3 regions of the Mesorhizobium dulcispinae genome follow, and region 2 is predicted to be linked to each of the others. Evidence: riboswitches for the same ligand, from Rfam matches in the RefSeq annotation. Region 2 holds a riboswitch; each other region holds the start of a gene.
The links. A riboswitch is a leader RNA that binds a small molecule or an ion and turns the genes downstream of it on or off. The one in region 2 is predicted to bind cobalamin.

Region 1: another riboswitch for cobalamin. It lies ahead of RFN30_RS27250 (CbtB domain-containing protein); the one in region 2 lies ahead of bluB (5,6-dimethylbenzimidazole synthase).
Region 3: another riboswitch for cobalamin. It lies ahead of RFN30_RS30420 (DUF1636 family protein); the one in region 2 lies ahead of bluB (5,6-dimethylbenzimidazole synthase).

Annotation. Positions count from the first base shown of each region.
Region 1 is NZ_JAVIIY010000017.1:92,520-99,677, reverse strand. It holds gene mgtE (magnesium transporter) at 1-121, shown strand, start outside; gene RFN30_RS27280 (MerR family transcriptional regulator) at 268-654, shown strand; gene RFN30_RS27275 (methyltransferase family protein) at 760-1,236, opposite strand; gene RFN30_RS27270 (heparan-alpha-glucosaminide N-acetyltransferase) at 1,233-2,234, opposite strand; partial or broken gene RFN30_RS27265 (MFS transporter) at 2,460-3,659, shown strand; gene RFN30_RS27260 (aromatic ring-hydroxylating oxygenase subunit alpha) at 3,628-4,818, opposite strand; gene RFN30_RS27255 (gamma-glutamylcyclotransferase) at 4,956-5,642, shown strand; cobalamin riboswitch at 5,713-5,910, shown strand; gene RFN30_RS27250 (CbtB domain-containing protein) at 5,948-6,127, shown strand; gene RFN30_RS27245 (CbtA family protein) at 6,143-6,940, shown strand; gene cobU (bifunctional adenosylcobinamide kinase/adenosylcobinamide-phosphate guanylyltransferase) at 6,933-7,158, shown strand, end outside.
Region 2 is NZ_JAVIIY010000001.1:333,662-340,819, reverse strand. It holds gene dxs (1-deoxy-D-xylulose-5-phosphate synthase) at 1-1,889, opposite strand, end outside; gene RFN30_RS01545 (pirin family protein) at 2,119-3,039, opposite strand; gene RFN30_RS01540 (DUF2277 domain-containing protein) at 3,048-3,314, opposite strand; gene RFN30_RS01535 (exodeoxyribonuclease VII small subunit) at 3,556-3,807, opposite strand; gene RFN30_RS01530 (histone deacetylase family protein) at 3,811-4,737, opposite strand; cobalamin riboswitch at 4,853-5,030, shown strand; gene bluB (5,6-dimethylbenzimidazole synthase) at 5,074-5,811, shown strand; gene RFN30_RS01520 (hypothetical protein) at 5,842-6,822, opposite strand; gene RFN30_RS01515 (alpha/beta fold hydrolase) at 7,154-7,158, opposite strand, start outside.
Region 3 is NZ_JAVIIY010000027.1:26,321-33,478, forward strand. It holds gene RFN30_RS30410 (NADH-quinone oxidoreductase subunit A) at 1-186, opposite strand, end outside; gene RFN30_RS30415 (winged helix-turn-helix domain-containing protein) at 523-1,722, shown strand; cobalamin riboswitch at 1,752-1,958, shown strand; gene RFN30_RS30420 (DUF1636 family protein) at 1,996-2,430, shown strand; gene cobW (cobalamin biosynthesis protein CobW) at 2,427-3,464, shown strand; gene RFN30_RS30430 (cobaltochelatase subunit CobN) at 3,481-7,158, shown strand, end outside.

The sequences.
Region 1 (7,158 bases), on a different contig from region 2:
GCTCGACCGCCTCAAGATCGATCCGGCGGTGGCTTCCGCCGTCTTCGTCACCACCGTCACCGACTGCGTCGGCTTCTTTGCCTTCCTCGGCTTGGCCACTTGGTGGTTCAGCGTTCCCTAAGAGAGTGCTACAATTGACTTTTACGTAAGTGCCGTGCGACGTTGCCTCGGGGTCAGGTGCCGATTCCGGCACATGACGGGGTTTGATCGGAGGAAGGGCGACGCTCCTGCGTGGCGATGCCTGGATATTTGGGCGTGGGAGCAAGAATGCGGGAATATTACACGATCACCGAGCTGACGCGCGAGTTCGACGTGTCGACGCGGACGTTGCGGTTCTATGAGGACGAAGGGCTGGTGCAGCCGATCAGGCGCGGCCGCACGCGGCTGTTTCGCCCGTCGGACCGGCATCTGATCCGTCAGATCATGCGCGGCAAGCGCCTTGGCTTTTCGATCGCCGAAATCCGCGAGATCATCCAGATGTACAAGGAGCCGCCCGGCGAGGTCGGCCAGCTCAAGCTGATGATCAAGCGCATCGAGGAAAAGCGCGAGGACCTGCGCCAGAAGCGGCGCGATCTGGAAGAGACGCTTGCCGAGCTGGATCAGGCGGAAGAGTCCTGCGTCGAGCGGCTGGCAGAGCTGGGTGTGAATACCTAAGCGCTTCTGTAGCTGACAAGCGGAGATGTTGGCGGGACAGCGCCCCCCTCTGTCCTGCCGGACATCTCCCCCACAAGGGGGGAGATCGGCGGCTTCGGCCTCGGCTCAAATCCAGCGCCGCACCCTTTTTGCATAATCCCGATACTTCTTGCCGAACTTCGCCGCCAGCATCCTTTCCTCCTTCTCGATCGCCATCTTCTGCGTCGCGAAGGCGGCGAGGAAGGCGAACAGCAGGAACCATGCTATGCCGGTGATGAAGGACACGCCGATCAACAGCAGCGTGTTGGCGAGATACATCGGGTTGCGGGTGATGCCGAAGGGGCCCGACGTCACCAGATGGTCGGGCTCGGCATTGGGATTGAGCGTCGTCCTGGCGCGCACCATGGTGCGGATCGCCGTGACCCAGAGTGCTGCCACGCCGAAGAGCGCCACCCAGCCGGCGCCGACCAGGATGTCGCCGAAGATGTCGCCGATCCAGGGCAGCGGGTAGAGCATGCCGAGCACGACGCTGAGCGCGATCGCCACGACATAGATCACGGGTGGCCAGGGGATGATCCCACGCTTCGGCTGGGTGGCGTTCATTGTTGTCCTCCCTCCATCTTGCTTTCGGTCGCCGCCGTGCAGGTGCTGGCAAGGTCGGCAAGATGCGATTTCCAGATCTCGGTCTGGTCGTTGCTGTAGAGCTTGTCGAGAGACCCTTCGCCCTTCAGCGTGTCCAGCATGCAGCCACAATAGCTGGAACAGAACTTGCTGTCCCGCTGCTGTTCGCACTGCGCCTGGCAAGCCGGCAGGAAGCCGGCGTCCCTGTCCTGCGGCGCCGCGGGCATGACCTGCGAAAGCAGCCATATCGAGCCGAACAGCACCGGCTGATGGATGAGGTAGAAGGCGAGGCTGTGTCGGCCGATGAAGGTGAGCGGGTTCGACCAGCGGCCGGGCTTCCAGGTTCCCAGCCGGGCGAGAAGCCCGGAGGCTGAAGCAAGCTTGACGACCGCGATGCCGGCAAGCACCGCGCCGAACCATGGAAACAGCGGCACATAGTCGTTGGAGCGCGGGTTGGTCGCCGACAGCCCGACCCACCACAGCGCCGGATGGTCGAAGAACTCCGACCGCAGATAGTAGGGCACCGCGATCACGGCGGCCGCGACGATCGCCGTCAGCAATGCCGGCAACCGCAGAAAGGCGAGGCCGAGCAGGCTCGCCAGCGCGATCTCATGCAGGATGCCGAAGAAGATGAAGCCGTCCGGCGTGGCGATATAGGTGACGCCCGAGATCGCGATCGCCGCTACCGCAACCATGGCGAAACGCTTCCAGAAACCCGGCCAGCGGATCTGGCGGCCATGCGCCAGAAACAGGCTGACGCCGACCAGGAACAGGAAGGTCGATGCGATGCAGCGCGCATAGAGCTTCCACCAGCCGAAGGCGGTCAGCCCAGGTGTGGTGTAGCCGAAATTCTCAAGATCCCAGGTGAAGTGGTAGCTTGCCATCGCGATCAGCGCGATGCCGCGCAAGATGTCGATGGCGGCGATGCGGCTGTGTTTCGGCGCGTCCTGAATGGCTTCGCTCGTCGTTTGAAGGCTCATCATCTCGCAATCCGATTCAGTCGTGCCAAACGACTATCACGGTTCGGGCGAACAACAGAGGGTGGATCGGCGGCGGCCGTTCCGGTGGGCATAGCATGCCGCTTTAGGCCAGCGGCGGAAAGCCTTTGGCCGGCTTCGCTTTTCGGCTTCTCGGAGTCGGTTTCCTGCTAACTGGCCGCCGCCTGGTCCGGCCAGATTGGCGGGCGATTCACTTTCGGAGGGCCGATGTCCATCCATGTGCGCCATCCGATCTGGCTTCCGGCTCTGAGGCCCGCCGACGCGCGCACCTTCGCCTCGCTCTATGCGGTCGAATCCTTCGCCCGCGCCACGATCTCCAGCGTCATCCCGATCCAGGCCTACGAAATCCTGCACAACGAGCAGACCGTCTCGATCCTCTACACCGTCGTGTCGCTGCTCGGGCTTTCGGTGACGCTGTTCATGCCGATGCTGATCCGCCGCTTTGCGCGGCGCTGGGTCTATACGGTCGGCTGCCTGATGCTGGCGATCGGCTCGGTGTTCTTCGTCACCCACACGCTGCCGGGACAGATCGCCGGCATGCTCTGCCGCGTCATGGGGGCGAGCGCGCTGTCGATCACGCTCAACCTCTACATCATGGACCACATCCGCAAGGCCGACTTCATGTAGGCGGAGTCGCTGCGCATGGCGTGGTCGATGTTCGCCTGGACCGGCGGGCCGACGCTCGGCATCTTTCTCTACACGCGCTTCGGCATCTATGCCGCGCATGGTGTGGTCGTGGCCTTCGCGCTGGCGCCGCTCGCGCTGTTCTGGACCTATCGGCTGGGCGACAACCCATCGATCCGTCCCGGCAAGAGCCGCCCGGCCAATCCGCTTGCCAATATCGGCCGCTTCATCGCGCAGCCGCGGCTGCGTCTCGCCTGGCTGATCGCTTTCGGCCGCTCCTGCTTCTGGACGACCTTCTTCGTCTATGGCCCGCTGTTCATGGTGATCACCGGCGAGGGCAAGCTTGCCGGCGGGCTGCTGGTTTCGGCAGGCAATGCGTTGTTGTTCATGGCGATCTTCTGGGGCAAGGCGGGCAAGCGCTTCGGCGGCAGGCGCACCATGACCTTCGCCTATTTCGCCATGGCGGCGATGCTTTTTGCTGCGGGCGGCGTCGGCGAAGCCGCGCCGCTGCTCACCGCCGCCTTCCTGCTCTGCGGCGCCTTGTTCACCATTGCAATCGACGCGCTGGGCTCGACCGCCTTCATGCGCTCGGTACGCTCCTATGAACGGGCGCAGATGGCGGCGGTCTACCGCACCTATCTCGACTTTTCCGAGCTGACGCCGCCGCTGGTCTATTCGGTCGTGCTCTCCTTCTTCGACCTCGGTTCGGTCTTCGTCACGCTCGGCATACTGGCCGCTTTCTGCGGCTTCTTCACCTGGCGCTATCTGCCGAAGTCGTTTTGATCGCCGCGTGGCGCCCGCGCACCCATTCGTGGAAGCGGCGCAAATCATATTCCTCGGGCATCAGCACGCCGGCCTGGTGGCGGATCGAGCGCAGGCCTTTCTGGTTGACCTCGCAGATCGCGGCATCCTCTTCGAGCACCTGGGTGCCGAAGGCAACGATGTTGTCGATATCGGTTTGTGCCAGCGCATCGGGCGCGAACAGCCATTCTGCGGTGAGCTCGGTCTGCTCCGGTCCGAGCGGGCTTAGCCGCACCGTGCGGACATAGTCGACATGGCCGACGATGAACATCGAGGGCAGGCTGGTGGCGTAAGTCTGCCCGGCGGCGCGCTCGGCAGGGGTCAGGCCGGCAAAGACCGGGCCATGGACACGCCCGTCGCGCGACCAGGTCTCGGCGCCGGCGCGCAGGCCGCCGGAAAACTCCGGCGCGTCATTATCGGCGTGGCGCGCCCATTCCGGGTCGTCGTGCCTTGCCATCAGGCCGCGGCCATAGATCGGCACCAGCCGCGACAGGTCCTTGTGCACGCCCGGGCAGTGCAGGCATTCGTTGAAGTTCTCCCAGAAAATCTTCCAGTTGCAGTTCATCACCTTGCTGAGCCGGTGCCCGGTGACGAGCGTCTCCAGCGGCCAGTTGGAAAGATCGCTGGAGGCGCGATCGAAGGAGGCTTCCGCCGAACGGCCAGCATCCTCGGCAAGGTTGACGAAGACGAAGCCGCGCCAAACCGACAGCGCCACGCGGTAAAGCGGATAGTCGGCCTTGTCGAAGCCTTCGGGGAGTGATTTCGACGGCACGCGGACAAGATCGCCGCGCAGCGAATAGGACCAGGCATGGTAGGGGCAGGTGAGCAGCCTTGCCTTCAGCCGTCCCGCGCTTTCCTGGCAAAGCTGCGAGCCGCGATGCCGGCAGGTGTTGTGGAAGGCACGCAAGCTGCCGGTCTCGTCGCGCAGCACGACGATCTCCTGCGAGCCTATGCGCACGGTTCGAAAGGCTAGCGGCGCCGCGAGATCGGCCTCGCGGCAGACCATCAGCCAGCTCCGGTACCAGATCGCTTCGAGATCGCGCCGGTAAGCGTCGGCTTCCCGATAGGCCGCTGCGGGCAGTGTCGGCTCGAGGTGGGTCAGGCCATTGTAGAGATTGCGTTCGCTCGGATTCGGCTGCATGGGCTTCTCCCTGGCTGCAGACAGCCGACACCTGGGCAAGGCCGTTGTCAATCGCGCGGCCATTGTGGTGGTCAGGCACCGCCCTTAAGGTCGTTTCCCGAGGCTGGCGCTTGCCGGCTGGTCGGGGTCGCAAAAACATGCCTGCAAGAACGATGTCGCTCACCGAGGATCTGGTCGCCCGCTGCTTTCGAGTCGTCGAAGACAGTGGCCCCGATCCAAACGCGTCGCATCTGGACGATGCCGACTATGATGCGATGCTGGACACCATGGAAGCCGAACTCCCCGCCGCCGAGCCGCTCTGGCTCTTTGGCTACGGATCGCTGATCTGGAAGCCGGAGATAGAGCATGTCGAGGAGCGGGTCGCCGTCGCGCGCGGCTGGCATCGCTCCTTCTGCATGAACATGACGCGCTGGCGCGGCACCAAGGAGCAGCCTGGCCTCATGATGGCGCTGGACCGCGGCGGCCAATGCAAGGGCGTTGCTTTCCGTCTGAACGGTGGCGACCGCCGGCAGGCATTGGACAAGCTTTTCCGCCGCGAGATGACGCTGAAGCCGACCAGCTACCATCCGCGGCTCCTCAACTTGATGAGCGACGACGGACCCTTCCGGGCTCTGGCCTTCGTCATCAACCGCAAGGGCACCACCTATGCCGGCCCGATCGAGGAAAAAGTGGTGGTCGAGCGGCTGGCGACGTCGTGCGGCCACTGGGGTTCGGGCGCCGACTATCTCTACAACACGGTGAAGAACCTCGAGCAGCGCGGCATTCATGACCGCCATTTGTGGCGATTGCAGCAGCTGGTTGCCGAGCGGATTGCCGCATCCTAATCCAAAACCCGTGCCGCAATCACGCTGCGGCGTGACGGAATTTGGTTTGCCGGGCGCGGCGATTCTGCCTATAGTCCATCGCGTCGTCGGTTCCGTTTTTGGAGCCAAGAGGGAATGCGGTGAGGGCGGAGTTTCTGCCCAAAGCCGTGGCTGCCCCCGCAACTGTGTGCGGTAGTCCTCTCCATAAACCACTGAGGATTTTCCTCGGGAAGGTGGGGAAGGGCGCGGATCCGCGAGCCAGGAGACCTGCCGGCGACCGGAAAGTTGACTTCGATGCCCTCGGGTGGAGGGCGAAAGGACCAGACATGAATACCGCTTCCGTTTCCCTCGGCGCTTCCGTCTCCTCGCAGTCGCGCGTCATGCAGCTGGCGCTCGCCGCGCTGCTCGGCATTTTCGTCGTCGGCTTTGTCGGCTTCTCGCATATCGATGCGGTCCACAACGCTGCGCACGACTATCGCCATTCGATGGCTTTTCCCTGCCACTGAGCAAGGCCTGACATCATGAATCTGTTTCGCAACGTCGTGTTCATCGCGGCGATCGCGGGGCTCGTGGCGGGCATCGTGCTCGCCTGCATGCAGGCCTATGCGACCGTGCCGCTGATCCTCAAGGCGGAAGTCTATGAAGAGGCCGGCGGCGGCCATCATCATGACCACGCCGCCACAGCCACCGACAGCAATGTGACGAGCTCTGCCGCTCCGGCGGACAACGCGATGAGCAGCGCCGCCCCGGCGCCTGCCGAAGCGGCTGCCCCGGCCGAGGACGAGGGCTGGGCGCCGGCCGATGGCTTCGAGCGCTTCGCCTTCAACGTCGTCGCCAACATCGTCACCGGCATCGGCTTCGCACTGGTCCTGGTCGCGGTCTCCGAATTCGCCGGCGGCATCGGCAACTGGCGCCAGGGCGTGTTCTGGGGCCTCGCCGGTTTTGCGGTGTTCACGCTGGCGCCCGGGCTCGGCCTGCCGCCCGAACTGCCGGCGATGCCGGCGGCCGAGCTGTTGCCGCGCCAGATCTGGTGGATTTCGACGGTGGCCGCGACTGCGATCGGCCTCGGCTTGATCGCCTTCCGCAAATCGCTGCCGCTGGCTGTCCTGGCGGTCGTGCTGATCGTTGGGCCGCATATCGTCGGCGCGCCGCAGCCCGACAGTTTCGAGACGGCGATCCCGGAAGGGCTGCATCACCAGTTCGTGGTGGCGGTGACGCTCACCGATCTGGTGTTCTGGCTGGTGCTGGGGGCCGTCGTCGGCGTGGTGCGCGGCCGCTTCACCGGCACGGCGGCTAGCCTGCGCGACAGCTTTGCCTGATCGCGCCAAGGGTCGCCTGACCTTCATCGTCGGCGGTGCGCGCTCCGGCAAGAGCGCGCATGCCGAGACCCTGGTGACGGCAAGCCCGTCGCCCTGGACCTATATCGCCACAGCGCAAGCCTACGACGACGAGATGCGCGAGCGCATCGCACTGCATCGCTCGCGGCGAGGCGAGGGCTGGGTCACTGTCGATGCGCCGCTCGACCTCACCGGCGCGA
Region 2 (7,158 bases):
TGGCCGAGCGCGGCGAAGACCGTGCGCACGATGCCGGCCGTGTCGAGGCCCGCATCGGCATACATCTTCTCCGGCCTGGCGTGATCGGTGAACTCGTCCGGCAAGACCAGCGGGCGCACCTTGAGGCCGTTTTCCAGCAGCCCTTCATGGGCGAGGAAATGCAGCACGTGGCTGGCGAAGCCGCCGACCGCGCCCTCCTCGACCGTCACAAGAACCTCGTGCGAGCGCGCGAGGCGGCGGACCAGATCCTCGTCCAGCGGCTTGGCGAAGCGGGCGTCGGCAACGGCGGTGGAAAGGCCCGCCGCGCCAAGCTCTTCCGCGGCCTGCAGGCAATCCTGCAGCCGCGTGCCGAAGGATAGAAGCGCCACCTTGGTGCCTTCCTTGAGGATACGGCCCTTGCCGATCTCGAGCACCGAGCCGCGCTCCGGCATATCGACGCCGACGCCGTTGCCGCGCGGATAGCGGAAGGCGATCGGGCCGCCATCGTAGTCGGCGGCGGTGCGCACCATGTGGCGAAGCTCCGCCTCGTCGGCGGCTGCCATGACGACGAAGCCCGGCAGCGAGGCCAGGAAGGTCGTGTCGAAGGCGCCGCAATGGGTGGCCCCGTCGGCGCCGACGAAGCCGGCGCGGTCGATCGGGAAGCGCACCGGCAGCTTCTGGATCGCCACGTCATGCACGACCTGGTCGTAGGCGCGCTGCAGGAAGGTCGAATAGATGGCGGCGAAGGGCTTGTAGCCCTCGGTGGCGAGGCCGGCGGCAAAGGTCACCGCGTGCTGCTCGGCAATGCCGACATCGAAGGTTCGGGTCGGGAACACCTCGCCGAACAGATCGAGGCCGGTGCCGCTCGGCATGGCGGCGGTGATCGCCACGATGCGGTCGTCCTCACGCGCTTCCTGGATCAGGCTCTCGGCGAAGACCTTGGTGTAGCTCGGCGCGTTGGCCGGCGCCTTGGCCTGCGCGCCGGTGATGACGTCGAACTTGTTGACGCCGTGATATTTGTCGGCGGCGGCCTCCGCCGGCGCGTAGCCCTTGCCCTTCTGGGTCACGACGTGGATTAGCACCGGGCCGTCGGCATTGTCGCGCACGTTCTTCAGCACCGGGATCAGGTGCTCCAGATTGTGCCCGTCGATCGGGCCGATGTGATAGAAGCCCATTTCCTCGAACAGCGTGCCGCCGGTGACGTAGCCGCGCGCATGCTCGACGGCGCGGGTGATGGCGCGGTCGGCGCGCTTGCCGAGATAGGACGATAGCTTCTTGCCGAAATCGCGCAGGCCCAGATACGCCTTGCCGGAAGCGAGCCTCGCCAGATAGGCGCTCATCGCGCCGGTCGGCGGGGCGATCGACATGTCGTTGTCATTGAGGATGACGATCAGGCGCGCATCGAGCGCGCCGGCATTGTTCATCGCCTCATAGGCCATGCCGGCGGACATGGCGCCGTCGCCGATGACGGCGATGACATTGTTGCGGCCGCCCGCGAGCTCGCGACCCACGGCCATGCCGAGGCCGGCGGAAATCGAGGTCGAGGAGTGCGCGGCGCCGAAGGGATCGTACTCGCTCTCGGCTCGCCGGGTGAAGCCGGAGAGACCGCCTTCCTGGCGAAGCGTGCGGATACGGTCGCGGCGGCCGGTCAGTATCTTGTGCGGATAGGCCTGGTGGCCGACGTCCCAGATCAGCCGATCTTGCGGCGTGTTGAAGACATAGTGCAGCGCAACCGTCAGCTCGACCACGCCCAGCCCGGCGCCGAGATGGCCGCCGGTGTGCGACACGGCATCGATCAGCTCGGCGCGCAGTTCCGTCGCCAGCTGCGGCAGCTCGCTTTCCTCGAGCGCTCGCAAATCCGCGGGAATGCGGACCTTGTCGAGAAGTGGCGTGTCGGGCTTCGGGTTCACTCTGGTGCGGCCTGCTGAAATCTTAACCTTGCATCAGAGCGGTTAACCGTTTCACGGGACCGCTCTGTCTCCTTGTTTTCACGCAATTCCGGGAAAACCGTTTCACACTTTTCCTGGAATTGCTCCAACCTTCACACATATGCGCCGTGATCATGCGCGAAATATGCCGCCGGCAGGCGAATGTAAATGCGTGTCAGTGACGCGGCTGGCGCAGGACGGCTTTCCTGCTCTAACCTTCCGGCAGCGGAATGAATTCTTCCTCATCGCCAGGAACGATATCGAAGCGGCCCGTCTTCCATTCTTCCTTGGCCTGCTCGATGCGTTCTTTGGAGGACGAAACGAAATTCCACCAGATATAACGCTTGGAGCCGAGCGATGCTCCGCCGAACAGCATGAAATGCGCCCCGCGCTCGGACGAAACGACGATCTCCACGCCCGGTTTGAACACCAGCAGCCGCTCCGCAGGAAAGCGGTCGCCGGCGATCGAAACCTCGCCCTCCAGCGTATAGATGGCGCGTTCCTCGGCATCGGCGGGAATCTTCACGCTGGCGCCCGCCGCCAGCCTGAGATCGGCATAGAGCGTCTCCGAAGCGGTCGCGACGGGCGAGCGCAGCCCGGAAAATTCGCCGATCACGATACGGCCGCTGACGCCTTCGGCGTCGATCTCGGGCAGGCTTACCACCGACGTGTTCGCAAACACCGGGGCGATCTCCTCCTGGCTATCCGGCAGCGCCAGCCAGGTCTGCAGGCCGGAGATCGACATCGGCGCGCCGCGCAGCTCCTCCGGCGTGCGCTCGGAATGAACGATGCCGCGGCCGGCGGTCATCAGGTTCACGTCGCCGGGAGCGATCACCATTTCGGTGCCGAGCGAGTCGCGATGCCTGATCTTGCCGTCGAAAAGATAGGTGACGGTGGAAAGCCCGATATGCGGATGCGGGCGAACGTCGATCGCATGGCCGGCGCGCAGGATGGCCGGCCCCATGCGGTCGAAAAAGATGAACGGGCCGACCAGCCGGCGTTTCGCGGTCGGCAAGGCGCGGCGGACCTCGAAGCCGCCAATGTCCTTGGCGTTGGGGATGACCATCAACTCGATCTGGTCGCAGGCAAACGCGTCGCCGGCCTCAGGATCGTTTCCCGGAAAGAAGCTCATGTCGCACCTCAGGCGAAGCGGAGCGCGGACCTGGCTTTCGCCTTGGCCGCCTCTTCCTCACGATTGCGGGGATGCTGGGTGGTTTCGAGGCTGTCCAGCAGCTCGCGCGCGGCGGCAGCGATCGCCTCGACGGCATGGTGGAAGGCATGCTCGTTGCGCTTGGACGGCCTGGTCGAGCCGCTCAGCTTGCGCACGAACTGCAGCGCCGCGTCATGGACCTCGTCATCGGTCGCCGGCGGATCGAAATTGAACAGGGTCTTGATGTTTCGGCACATGCTTGCAGGCCTCCTGTCTTATCGTGTCCCCGCCAGTCGGGACTATCACCGGGGTGTGTTGAGATTCAGGTCAGGCCGAGCCGAAAATGGCGGGTTCCAAGAGCCGGAGCGGAGCGTACTTGAAGTACGTGAGCACCGGCCTACGCCGACCGTAGCCTTAATTTACCTGCCACGCCACTCATGAGTGCTTCGGCAGAAGACCGCCATTTGCAGGCCGGCCTCACCTGAATATCAATACACCTTACTCGGCGTCGAGCGGCTCCGTTCCTACCGGCTTGCCGTCGCGCGACAGCCTGATCTTCTCGACCTTGTCCTCGGCCGCCTTGAGCAGCCGGTCGCAATGGGCCTTCAACGCCTCGCCGCGCTCGTAGATCTTGATCGACTGGTCGAGCGGGACGTCGCCGCGCTCCAGGTCATCGACGATCTTCTCCAGCGCGTCGAGCGCCTGTTCGAAGCTCATCGCCTTGACGTCTTGGTTAGCTTCATCAGCCATCATTCATCCCTTCATCAGCCGCCCGACATGGGCGGCGACCGAAAATGCCAGTCCTTGCAGATCGTAGCCGCCCTCGAGCAGGCTGACGAGCCGGTTGCCGCTGTGGCGCCCGGCGCGCTCCATCAGCTGGCCGGTCGCCCAGTCGAAATCATCCTCGGTCAGGTTGATTTCGGCCAGCGGGTCGCGATGGTGCGCGTCGAAACCGGCGGAAATGATGATCAGGTCCGGCTTGAAAGCGTCGATCGACGGCAGCACGCGCGACAGGAAGGCGTCGCGGAACGTGTCGCTGCCGGTGCTCGGCGCGAGCGGCGCGTTGACGATGTTACCCACGCCGGTTTCGCTCTTGGCGCCGGTGCCCGGATAAAGCGGCATCTGGTGCGTCGAGCAATAGAGCACCGACGGGTCGTCCCAGAAAATGTCCTGCGTGCCGTTGCCGTGGTGGACGTCCCAGTCGACAATCGCGACGCGCTCGGCCTGGTGCTTTTTCTGCGCGTAGCGGGCCGCGATCGCCGCGGTGTTGAACAGGCAAAAGCCCATCGCGGTGGTCTTTTCGGCGTGATGGCCGGGCGGGCGCGCGGCGACGAAGACATTGGCGGCGCGGCCTTCGAAGACGTCATCGACCGCGGCGTTTGCCGCGCCGATCGCCGTCACCGCCGCATGCCAGCTCTTCGGGCTGGCGCTGGTATCGGCATCGATCGAGACGATGCCGGTCTCGGGAATGGCCGCGCGCACCCGCTCAACGAAATCCGCGGGGTGCGCATAGAGGATGGTCGCCTCGTCGCCTTCCGGCGCCTTGATGCGGTCGAGCGCCGAAAAAGCCTCGTCGTCCAGCACGCGCTCGATGGCGCGCAGGCGGTCGGGCCGCTCGGGGTGGCCGGCCGGCGTGAGGTGTTCCAGGAATACCGGATGTGTGTAGAGACGAGTGGTCATGGCGCCTAATCTAGGCACCTGTCGCCCGGATAGCCATGTTTCAGCGCCGATAGATTGGGGAAAATCGCGCCTGATCGTGTCGCTGGCGGCATTGGCGCGGCTTCCGCTTCGCGATAGAGTCCTGCCGCTGCCTGGTGCCCGCGACGCGGGAGAATCGGGAACACGGTTGAATTCCGTGGCGTGCCCAACGCTGTGAGGGGGACCGCGCCGGCAAAAGCCACTGTCAATGACGGGAAGGCGCCGGATGCGGGTCGATCCCAAGCCAGAAGACCGGCCCGGCAGACATAGTCGTCCGCATGGTCAAGCGGAGGACTGCTTATCGCAAGGGGACAAGCGATGCAGGCACGAATGGCCGCTACCGGCGGCGACGACTTTGACCAATCGGCGCGCGATGCCGTTTACCGGGCGATGTTCACCAGGCGCGACGTGCGCAGCCATTTCGTTGGCGACGATCTCGATGATGGCGTGCTGGCGCGGCTGCTCATGGCAGCCCATCACGCGCCGTCGGTCGGCTACATGCAGCCGTGGAACTTCATCGTCATCCGCGATGCGGCAAGGCGACGGCAGGTGCGCGACCTGTTTCTGGCCGCGCGCGAGCAGGAACTGCCGGCGATCGAGGCGGAGCGGCAGGCGCTCTACCGCAAGCTGAAGCTCGAAGGCATCTGCGAAAGCGCGCTCAACCTCTGCATCACCTGCGACCGCCAGCGGTCAAAAGACTCGCCGCTCGGGCGCTGGCACAATCCGGAAATGGACCTCTACAGCACCGTCTGCGCCGTGCAGAATTTCTGGCTGGCGGCGCGCGCCGAAAGCGTCGGCGTCGGCTGGGTGAGCATCATCGAGACCGAGGCGCTGAAGCGGCTGTTGTCGATCCCCGAGCATGTGACGCCGATCGCCTATCTGTGCGTCGGGCGGGTGTCGGAATTCGCGCCGCGGCCGGACCTCGAGGCGCATGGCTGGGGCAAGCGCCTGCCGCTCGGCGAGCTGGTGATGAGCGAGACCTTTTGCGGCGCCGGCGAGGAGCCGCTCAAGTCGGCGATCGCCCGCCTCGGTTCCGGCGAACGGGCGAACCCGTGATCAGGCTGCCTTCGTAGTGAGGGCTGCTGATCAGGCCGCCCGGGGCGAATCCCAGCGCGAGCCGCCGAAAGAGCCGAGCGCCTTGTCGCGAAGCTCCCTGAATTTCGACGAGGCCTCTGCCAGGCGCTGGTCCCATTCCGGATTGGGCACCTGGCCCTCGATGGCGGCAAAATAGACCTGCATCAGCGAGGCGATGGCGAAGGGCTCGATGAAGGCGGCCTTGAAGGCCCAGGCAAAGACGATGGCCAGAACGAAGGCCCAGCCGGCAAGCTGCCCGGGCATGACCCAGAGGATGGCGGCTGCGGGGGCGAGCATCAAAAGGAAGATGACGAAGGACACGCCCCACATGATCACCGCCAGCCAGACGGCGTTCTTGACCATGTGCTTGCCGTTCTGCGCGTAGAGCACGACGCCTTGCCTGGCGGTCTCGAAAGGCGAGTTTGAATTGATGCGGATGTTGTAGCCGAGGATGATCTCGTCGACATAGGTCAGCGATAGCCGAATGACGGTGTTGATGAAGCTGACGATGCCGCTCAAGCCTGGAATGGGCAGGAAGGCGGCGATGCCGCCGATCAGGCCGGTAATGGCGCGGATGGCGCCTTTCACCAGTTGGTCGACAACGAAAAGGATATTGGCCTCGGCGAAGCGCTTGGTCACCACCTCGCGCGCATAGGCGATCTGGCCCTGGCCGTCGGGAACGTCGTGGCCGTCGATCAGGTGGACCATGACGGCGATGTGGCCGGCCTTGAGAACGTAGAGGATATATTCGCGGATCCAGTAGACGGCGATCGAGACGACACCGAAGCCGACGACCCCGCCCCACAAGGCAAACGACATCGGACCGTCGGGGTCGGTCGAGATGTGGCCGACGCCGTAGCCGACGCTGGCGCCGGTGCCGGTCGCGATGATGTAGGCCACCGTGATGCCGAAATAGACGATCATGCGAAAGACGATGAACGGCCATGTCCGCATCATGATGGACACCGACCGGCCGATGCTGAAGTCCCACATGGCCCCGACTCTCCCACCACAGAGTTGGCCGGGAAGGATGCGCTCGCCCCGGTGATTGTCAATCTTGAGCACCGCCATGCCGTCCCAAAACCGGTGCATACCCTGTGGGCAATCCGCATCATTGGGGGAGGCTGACCCTTTTTGAGCAGACCCTCGACTGGCGGCTTGAATGCCGCGACCTGACGTCGAACACAAATTGGCGCCACTTTCCACTCCAGTCCGGCTCATGCAGTCGGACAAGCCCATGGGCGGCGGCATGTGCCGCTGCCGCGGCGCGCGAAGGCAGGTCGAGCTTGGCTAGAATATTTCCGACGTGGCGGTGGACGATATGCTAGC
Region 3 (7,158 bases), on a different contig from region 2:
GCGGATGTCGAATTTCATGCGGGCGTCGTCGAACGAGTTGAACCCGCATTCATAGGCGGAAAGCTTTTCCGGATCGGGATTGCGGTAGGCCACCAGGAACGGCGCGACGATAAGCGCGAGACCGACGACCATCGCCACTGCGATGAAGAGGACGATGGGCAGGTACGAACTTAGGAGTGCGCTCATGCGCCGACTTTCCTTTGGCGGGCCAATTCACTTTGATTACAGCAACGGACTCTAATGCGGAAGCGTGACAGTTTAACCGCTGAACCGTTTTAAAGGGGCCCATGCTGCAACGCGGCGAGGGTTAGCGCAGCGGTTTCGGCGACGCAAGTCAAACCTTGTTCAAAATCCGGCCCTGGACGCCATATCGGAAGAAACTGGTCCGATCCGCTCCTGTTTGATTTCCTTCATTTTTTACTCCACTTTTCTCTCCTGACATATCTCCCGCCATTTGGCTGCTAGCATGGCCGGAATCACCCGCCGGAAGTCAGGTAAACGGATCGAGGCAAAGGCCCCTTGATGAAGGAAAAAATCTCTCTTCGCATGGCAAGGCGCATCGCGCTCGGCGCGCAGGGCTTTACGGACCCCCGCCCGGGCGGCGAGCCCAACCGCAGGCATCTCGCCCGTGTGCTCTCTCGCACCGGGCTGCTCCAGATCGACTCCGTCAGCGCGGTGGTGCGCGCCCACTACATGCCGCTATATTCGCGCCTCGGCCCCTACCCGCTTGCCTTGCTCGACAACGCGGCCGTTACCCGAAAGCGCGCCGTCTTTGAATACTGGGCACACGAGGCCTCCTTCCTGCCGGTCGAGACCTACCCGCTGATGCGCTGGCGCATGCAGCGCGCCGAGCAGGGTGAGGAAATGTATCTCGGCCTCGCCAAATGGGGCCGCGAGCGCAAGGAGATGATCGACGAGATCTACAGGGAAGTCGCCGATCGCGGGCCGATCGCCGCCTCCGACATCGAGGGCCATAAGGGCAATGGCGGCTGGTGGGGCTGGAGCGAGGCCAAGCACGCCTTCGAATGGCTGTTCTGGGCAGGGCGCATCACCACCGCCTACCGGCGCGGCTTTGAACGTTACTACGACCTGCCGGAGCGTGTTCTGCCGCAGGCCGTGCTCGACCTGCCTGTACCTTCGGTCGAGGACGCGCATCGTGAGCTGCTGCGCATTTCCGCCCGTGCCCACGGCATCGCCACCTATGGCGACCTGCGCGATTATTTCCGCCTGGCGCCCAGCGACACGAAAGACAGGATCGAGGAACTGGTCGAGGCGGGCGAGCTACTGCCGGTGCGCGTCGAAGGCTGGGACAAGGCCGCCTATCTCCACAAGGACGCCCGCTTCCCGCGCCGGATCGAGGCGCGCGCCCTGCTCGCTCCCTTCGATCCCGTGGTTTTCGAACGAACGCGCGCCGAAAAACTCTTCGACTTCCGCTACCGCATCGAGATCTACACGCCGGCCGAAAAGCGCCAGTATGGCTATTACGTGCTGCCGTTCCTGCTCGGCGACCGCATCGTCGCCCGCGTCGATCTGAGGGCGGACCGGCCTGCCGGCGTGCTGCGCGCCCATGCCGCCTATGCCGAGGCCGATGCTCCACCGGAAACTGCCGCGCAGCTCTTCGAGGAGCTGAAACAGATGCAGGCATGGCTCGGCCTGGAAGCGATCGAGGTGACGCCGGCCGGCGACCTCGGTCCGGCGCTGGCCGACATCCGGGTGTCGTAGCCGCGCGTTGACAGGCGCATAGACGTAAGCCTAAATCCGAGCCAGACGGTCTCCTCCCGGCAAAGGGAGGAGCCAAGAGGGAATGCGGTGCGGGCTAGAAAAATCCCCAAATCCGCGGCTGTCCCCGCAACTGTAAGCGACGAGCCTTAGCCGAAAACCACTGGGATGTTCCCGGGAAGGCGGCGCCAAGGCGATGACCCGCGAGCCAGGAGACCTGCCGTCTGAGACTGAAAATCCGATCGCCCGGCGGGTTTTCCGGGCAAGGAGCCTGTTTTGGATCGCAACGGCAGTTTCTCGGCTAATATCGCGGACATTCCGTCCGAGCGCGATGACGCGCTGGCCGACGTGACCGTCATCGTCTGCTCTTCCTGCCGCGACGAGACCGGCTCGGATGCGCATCCGCGCGCCGGCACCCTGCTCGCCGAAGACGCCCGCCGCGCCGCCTCGGGCGAAAACATCCGCATCCGCACCGTCGAATGTCTCGGCAACTGCAAGCGCCGCTTGAGCGCGGCACTGCTGCGCGACGGCTGCTGGAGCTACGTCTTCGGCGATCTGGAAACAACCAGCGGCGCCGACCTCATTGCCGGCGCAAAGCTCTTCGCCACCTCGACCGACGGCCTGATCCCTTGGCGCGGCCGGCCCGATTCTCTCAAGCGGGGCCTGGTTGCCCGCATCCCTCCTCTCGACCTCCTGAAGGACCGACCATGAACGCTTCCGTTTCCCGTGTCCCTTGCACCGTCGTCACCGGCTTCCTCGGCGCCGGCAAGACGACGCTGATCCGTAGCCTGCTCGAGAACGCCAAGGGCAAGCGGCTGGCGATCATCGTCAACGAGTTCGGCGATGTCGGCATCGACGGCGAGATCCTGAAGGGCTGCGGCATCGACACTTGCCCGGAGGAAAACATCGTCGAGCTCGCCAATGGCTGTATCTGCTGCACGGTCGCCGACGACTTCGTGCCGGCGCTCGACCAGATCCTGTCGCGCACGCCGAAGGTCGACCACATCCTGATCGAGACCTCCGGCCTCGCTTTGCCGAAGCCGCTGGTTCAGGCTTTTCAGTGGCCGACGGTCAAGAGCCGCGTGACCGTCGACGGCGTCATTGCCGTTGTCGACGGCCCGGCGCTGGCCGACGGCCGCGTCGCTTCCGACATGGACGCGCTGCAGGCGCAACGCGCCGCCGACGACTCGTTAGATCATGACGATCCGGTCGAGGAAGTGTTCGAGGACCAGATCGCCTGCGCCGACTTGATCATCCTGTCGAAGAGCGACCTGATGGACGCAGCCGGTGCGACCCGCGCCAACGCCGTCATCGGCGAGCATGTGGCGCGCGCCGTCAAGGTCGTGCCGACCACGCAGGGCAAGGTCGACCCGTCGGTGCTGCTCGGCCTCGGCCTTGCCGTCGAGGACGATATCGAGAACCGCAAGACCCATCACGACGACGAGCTCGATCACGAGCACGACGATTTCGACTCCTTCGTCGTCGATATCCCGTCGATTGCCAATCCGGACGAACTGGCGAAGCGCGTCGCCCTCGCCGCCGAGCAGGAAAACGTGCTGCGCGTCAAAGGTTTCGTCGAGGTCGGCGGCAAGCCGATGCGGCTCCTGCTCCAGGCGGTCGGACCGCGCGTCAACCACTATTACGACCGCGCCTGGACCGCGGAAGACGACCGCCGTTCGCGCCTCGTCGTCATCGGCCTCAAGGGGCTGAACCGCCCGGCGGTCGAGCGTATCCTCGCCGGCTGAGGCTAACCGACACGCGATGCATATCCTCACCACGACATCCGCCTCGCTCGACGACCTCGCCGAGCCGATCGACCTCAGGCAGACGCCTGCGGATGTCGTGGCCCTGTCCTTCACCGACAGCGATCTCTCCGGCCTGGCCGCCGCCTGGAAGGCGGACGCGGAGCGCCTACCGTCGATGCGGTTGGCTGCCCTTCGAGACCTCCGCCATCCGATGTCGGTCGACCTGTGGATCGACAGCGTCGCCCGCCATGCCAAGGTCGTTCTGGTCCGCATCCTCGGCGGTTACGACTGGTGGCGCTACGGCTGCGACCAGTTGGCGGCGGTTGCGCGCGACCGCGGCATCAAGCTGGCGCTGCTGCCCGGCGAAAGCCATGACGAGGACCAACGATTAATTGAAGGCTCGACGTTGTCGCGGGCCGAGCTCGACGCGTTGCTTGGCTATTTCCGCGAAGGCGGACCGGCCAATATGAGCGCGCTGGTGCAAAGATTGGCGAGGCTGGCGGGATCTGATGCGACCGTGGCCGAACCGGTCAGGGTGCCGAAGGCGGGGTACTATCAGCCGGGTGTCGGCGTGGTGGAGAAGCCTGACCTCTCAGATATCGGCGTTCCTTCGCACCCCCCTCTGTCCTGCCGGACATCTCCCCCGCAAGGGGGGAGATCAGCCGTCACCGGCCCCGGCGCCTCTTCTGCTAACTCAACAATAAAACCTTCTGCAGCATCCGCGATTGGCGAAATCGTCGATGACAGCTCAATCTCCCCCCTTGCGGGGGAGATGTCCGGCAGGACAGAGGGGGGTGTGACGGAGCTCGACCTCGACAACATCGACTCCGCCATCATCCCCATCCTGTTCTACCGCTCTATGCTGCTGGCAGCCGACGTCGCCCCCATCGACGCGCTGGTCGAAGCGCTGCGGCAGCAAGGGATGATGCCCATACCGATCTTCGTTTCCAGCCTGAAAGACCCGGCGTCTCTAACCTTCGTCGAGAGCGCCATCGCCTCGCTGCACCCGTCCGCCATCGTCACCGCCACCGCCTTTGCCTCCGGCGCCGAGCCGGGCGCCGAAACGCTCTTCGACCGCGCCGGCGTGCCTGTCTTCCAGGTCATCGTCGCCACGACGCGGCGCGAGGTGTGGGAGAAGAACCAGCGCGGCCTGGCGCCGGCCGATCTCGCCATGCATGTCGTGCTGCCCGAGCTCGACGGCCGCATTCTGGCCGGCGCGATCTCCTTCAAGGGCGAGGTCGAAACCGATCCGGCGCTGGCTTTTCGCGCTTTCGCCAACCGGCCGGAAGCCGATCGCGTCGCGCAGGTCGCCAAGCGCATCGCGGCGTCCATTCGTCTGCAACGGACTGAGCGAGCCGAGCGCAGGCTGGCGATATTGATCCCGGATTATCCAAGCGCGCCCGGGCGGACCGGCTACGCCGTTGGGCTCGACGTGCCGTCGAGCGTGCTCGCCATGCTGCATGACTTTGAGGAACAGGGCTATGCGGTTGACGGGATTCCGCAATCGCCGCGTGCACTGCTGGATTCGGTGGAGGTGGGTGGGCAGGGCCTTGCCTTGGAGGATTACCTCGCACTTTCGTCCGAACTGCCCGAAGCCGCGCGCGATGCGATGGAGGCAGCATGGGGACGAGCTAATGACGAAGCTCATGTCAATGCGCCCCCCTCTGTCCTGCCGGACATCTCCCCCACGAGGGGGGAGATCAGCAGTTCCGCCGCCGGCTCTCTCCCCCCAGCGTCGGAGATTGGCGAAAGCGCAGATGAGAGAGTAATCTCCCCCCTTGTGGGGGAGATGTCCGGCAGGACAGAGGGGGGCGCGAAGGAACGCAGCGCCTCAAAGTCAATCGACAAAACACGCTTCCCCTTCCGCGCCGCCACCTTCGGCAACGTCACCGTGGCACTCGCCCCGGATCGCGGACGCTCGGCCGACCGCCGCGCCGACTACCACGACCCGACGCTGCCCCCTCGCCACGAACTGATCGCCTTCGGCCTCTGGCTCCAAAGGTCGCTCGGCGTCCACGCCATCATCCATGTCGGGGCGCATGGCACACTCGAATGGCTGCCGGGCAAGACGGTCGCGCTCTCCGACACCTGCTTTCCCGAGATCGTCACCGGCGCCCTGCCGGTCATCTATCCCTTCATCGTCTCCAATCCCGGCGAGGCGGCGCAGGCCAAGCGCCGCATTTCGGCCGTCACGCTCGGCCATCTGCCCCCGCCGCTGACCGGTGCCGGCCTCGACGAAGCTCAGCAGAAGCTCGAACGGCTGGTCGACGAATATGCCCAGGCCGACGGCCTCGACCGCCGCCGACGCGACCGTCTGGCCCGGCTCATCGTCGAAGCGGCGCAAAAATCTGGCTTGGCCGCCGAAGCCGGCGTCGCCGGCACCGACGCGCCCGACGAAGCGCTGCGCCGCATCGACGCGTGGCTTTGCGATCTCAAGGATTTCGCTGTGAAGGACGGGCTGCATGTCTACGGCCGCGCGCCGCAAGACGAAACCGATCCGCTGCGGAAGCAAAGCGCAGAGGCCGAAAAGACGGCCCTGCTGGCAGCACTCGACGGCCGTCACATCAAGGCCGGACCGGCCGGAGCGCCGGCGCGCGGCCGCTCCGATGTGCTGCCCACGGGACGCAACCTCTTCACCTCCGATCCGCGCACCATGCCGACGCCGACCGCCTATGACCTCGGCCAGGCGGCGGCGGAAGAAGTTGTGCGCAGCTACATGCAGAGCCATGGCGACTGGCCGCGCTCGCTGGTCATCGACCTCTGGGGCTCGGCCTCGTTACGCACCGGCGGCGAGGAAATCGCGCAAGGGTTGGCGCTGATGGGCTGCCGGCCGCAATGGGATGCCGCGACCGGTCGCGTCACCGGTATCGAGGTGCTGCCACCGGCAGCGCTCGGCCGCCCGCGCGTCGACGTCACCTGGCGAATTTCCGGCCTGTTCCGCGACATGTTCCCGACCCAGATCGCGCTGATCGACGCCGCCGCCAACGCTGTTGCGAGCCGCGACGAGGACGATTCCGAAAACCCGCTCGCCGCCGCGACCCGCGCCGAGGGTAAAGTCGCCCCGCGCATTTTCGGCACCTCGCCCGGCACCTATGGCGCGGGGGTCGAGGATTTGCTGTCGCGTGGCGAATGGGGCGTGCGCGAAGAGATCGGTCGCGCCTATCTGGATGCGACCTCCCATGCCTATGGCGGCGCCGACGGCGAAGCGATCTCGGCGCCCGGTGCCTTCGAGGGCCGCATCGCCGAGGCCGACCTGCTCGTCCACACCGGCGATGATCCCGGCCGCGACATCCTCGAAGGTTCGGCCGATGTCGCCTTCATCGGCGGGTTTTCGGCCGCCCTTGCCGCGCTCGGCCGGAACGCCGATGTCATCGTGCTCGACACGACCGATCCGAAGAAGCCGAAGCCGCGCTCGGTCGGTGAAGCGGTGTCGCGGGTGGTGCGGGCGCGCGCGGTCAACCCGCGCTTCATCGCGGGCCAGATGCGCCACGGCCCGCGCGGCGCCTCGGAATTCGCCGAGACGGTCGACCGCCTCGTCGGCTTCGCCGAGACCACCCATGCCATTTTGGGCGCGCTGATCGAGGCGGTACACGACGCCTATCTTGGCGATCCTGACGTCCGCGCCTTCCTCCTGCGCGAGAACCCGGCCGCGGCGAAGGTCATTGCCGAGCGGTTCCTTTCGGCGCGGCGTCGC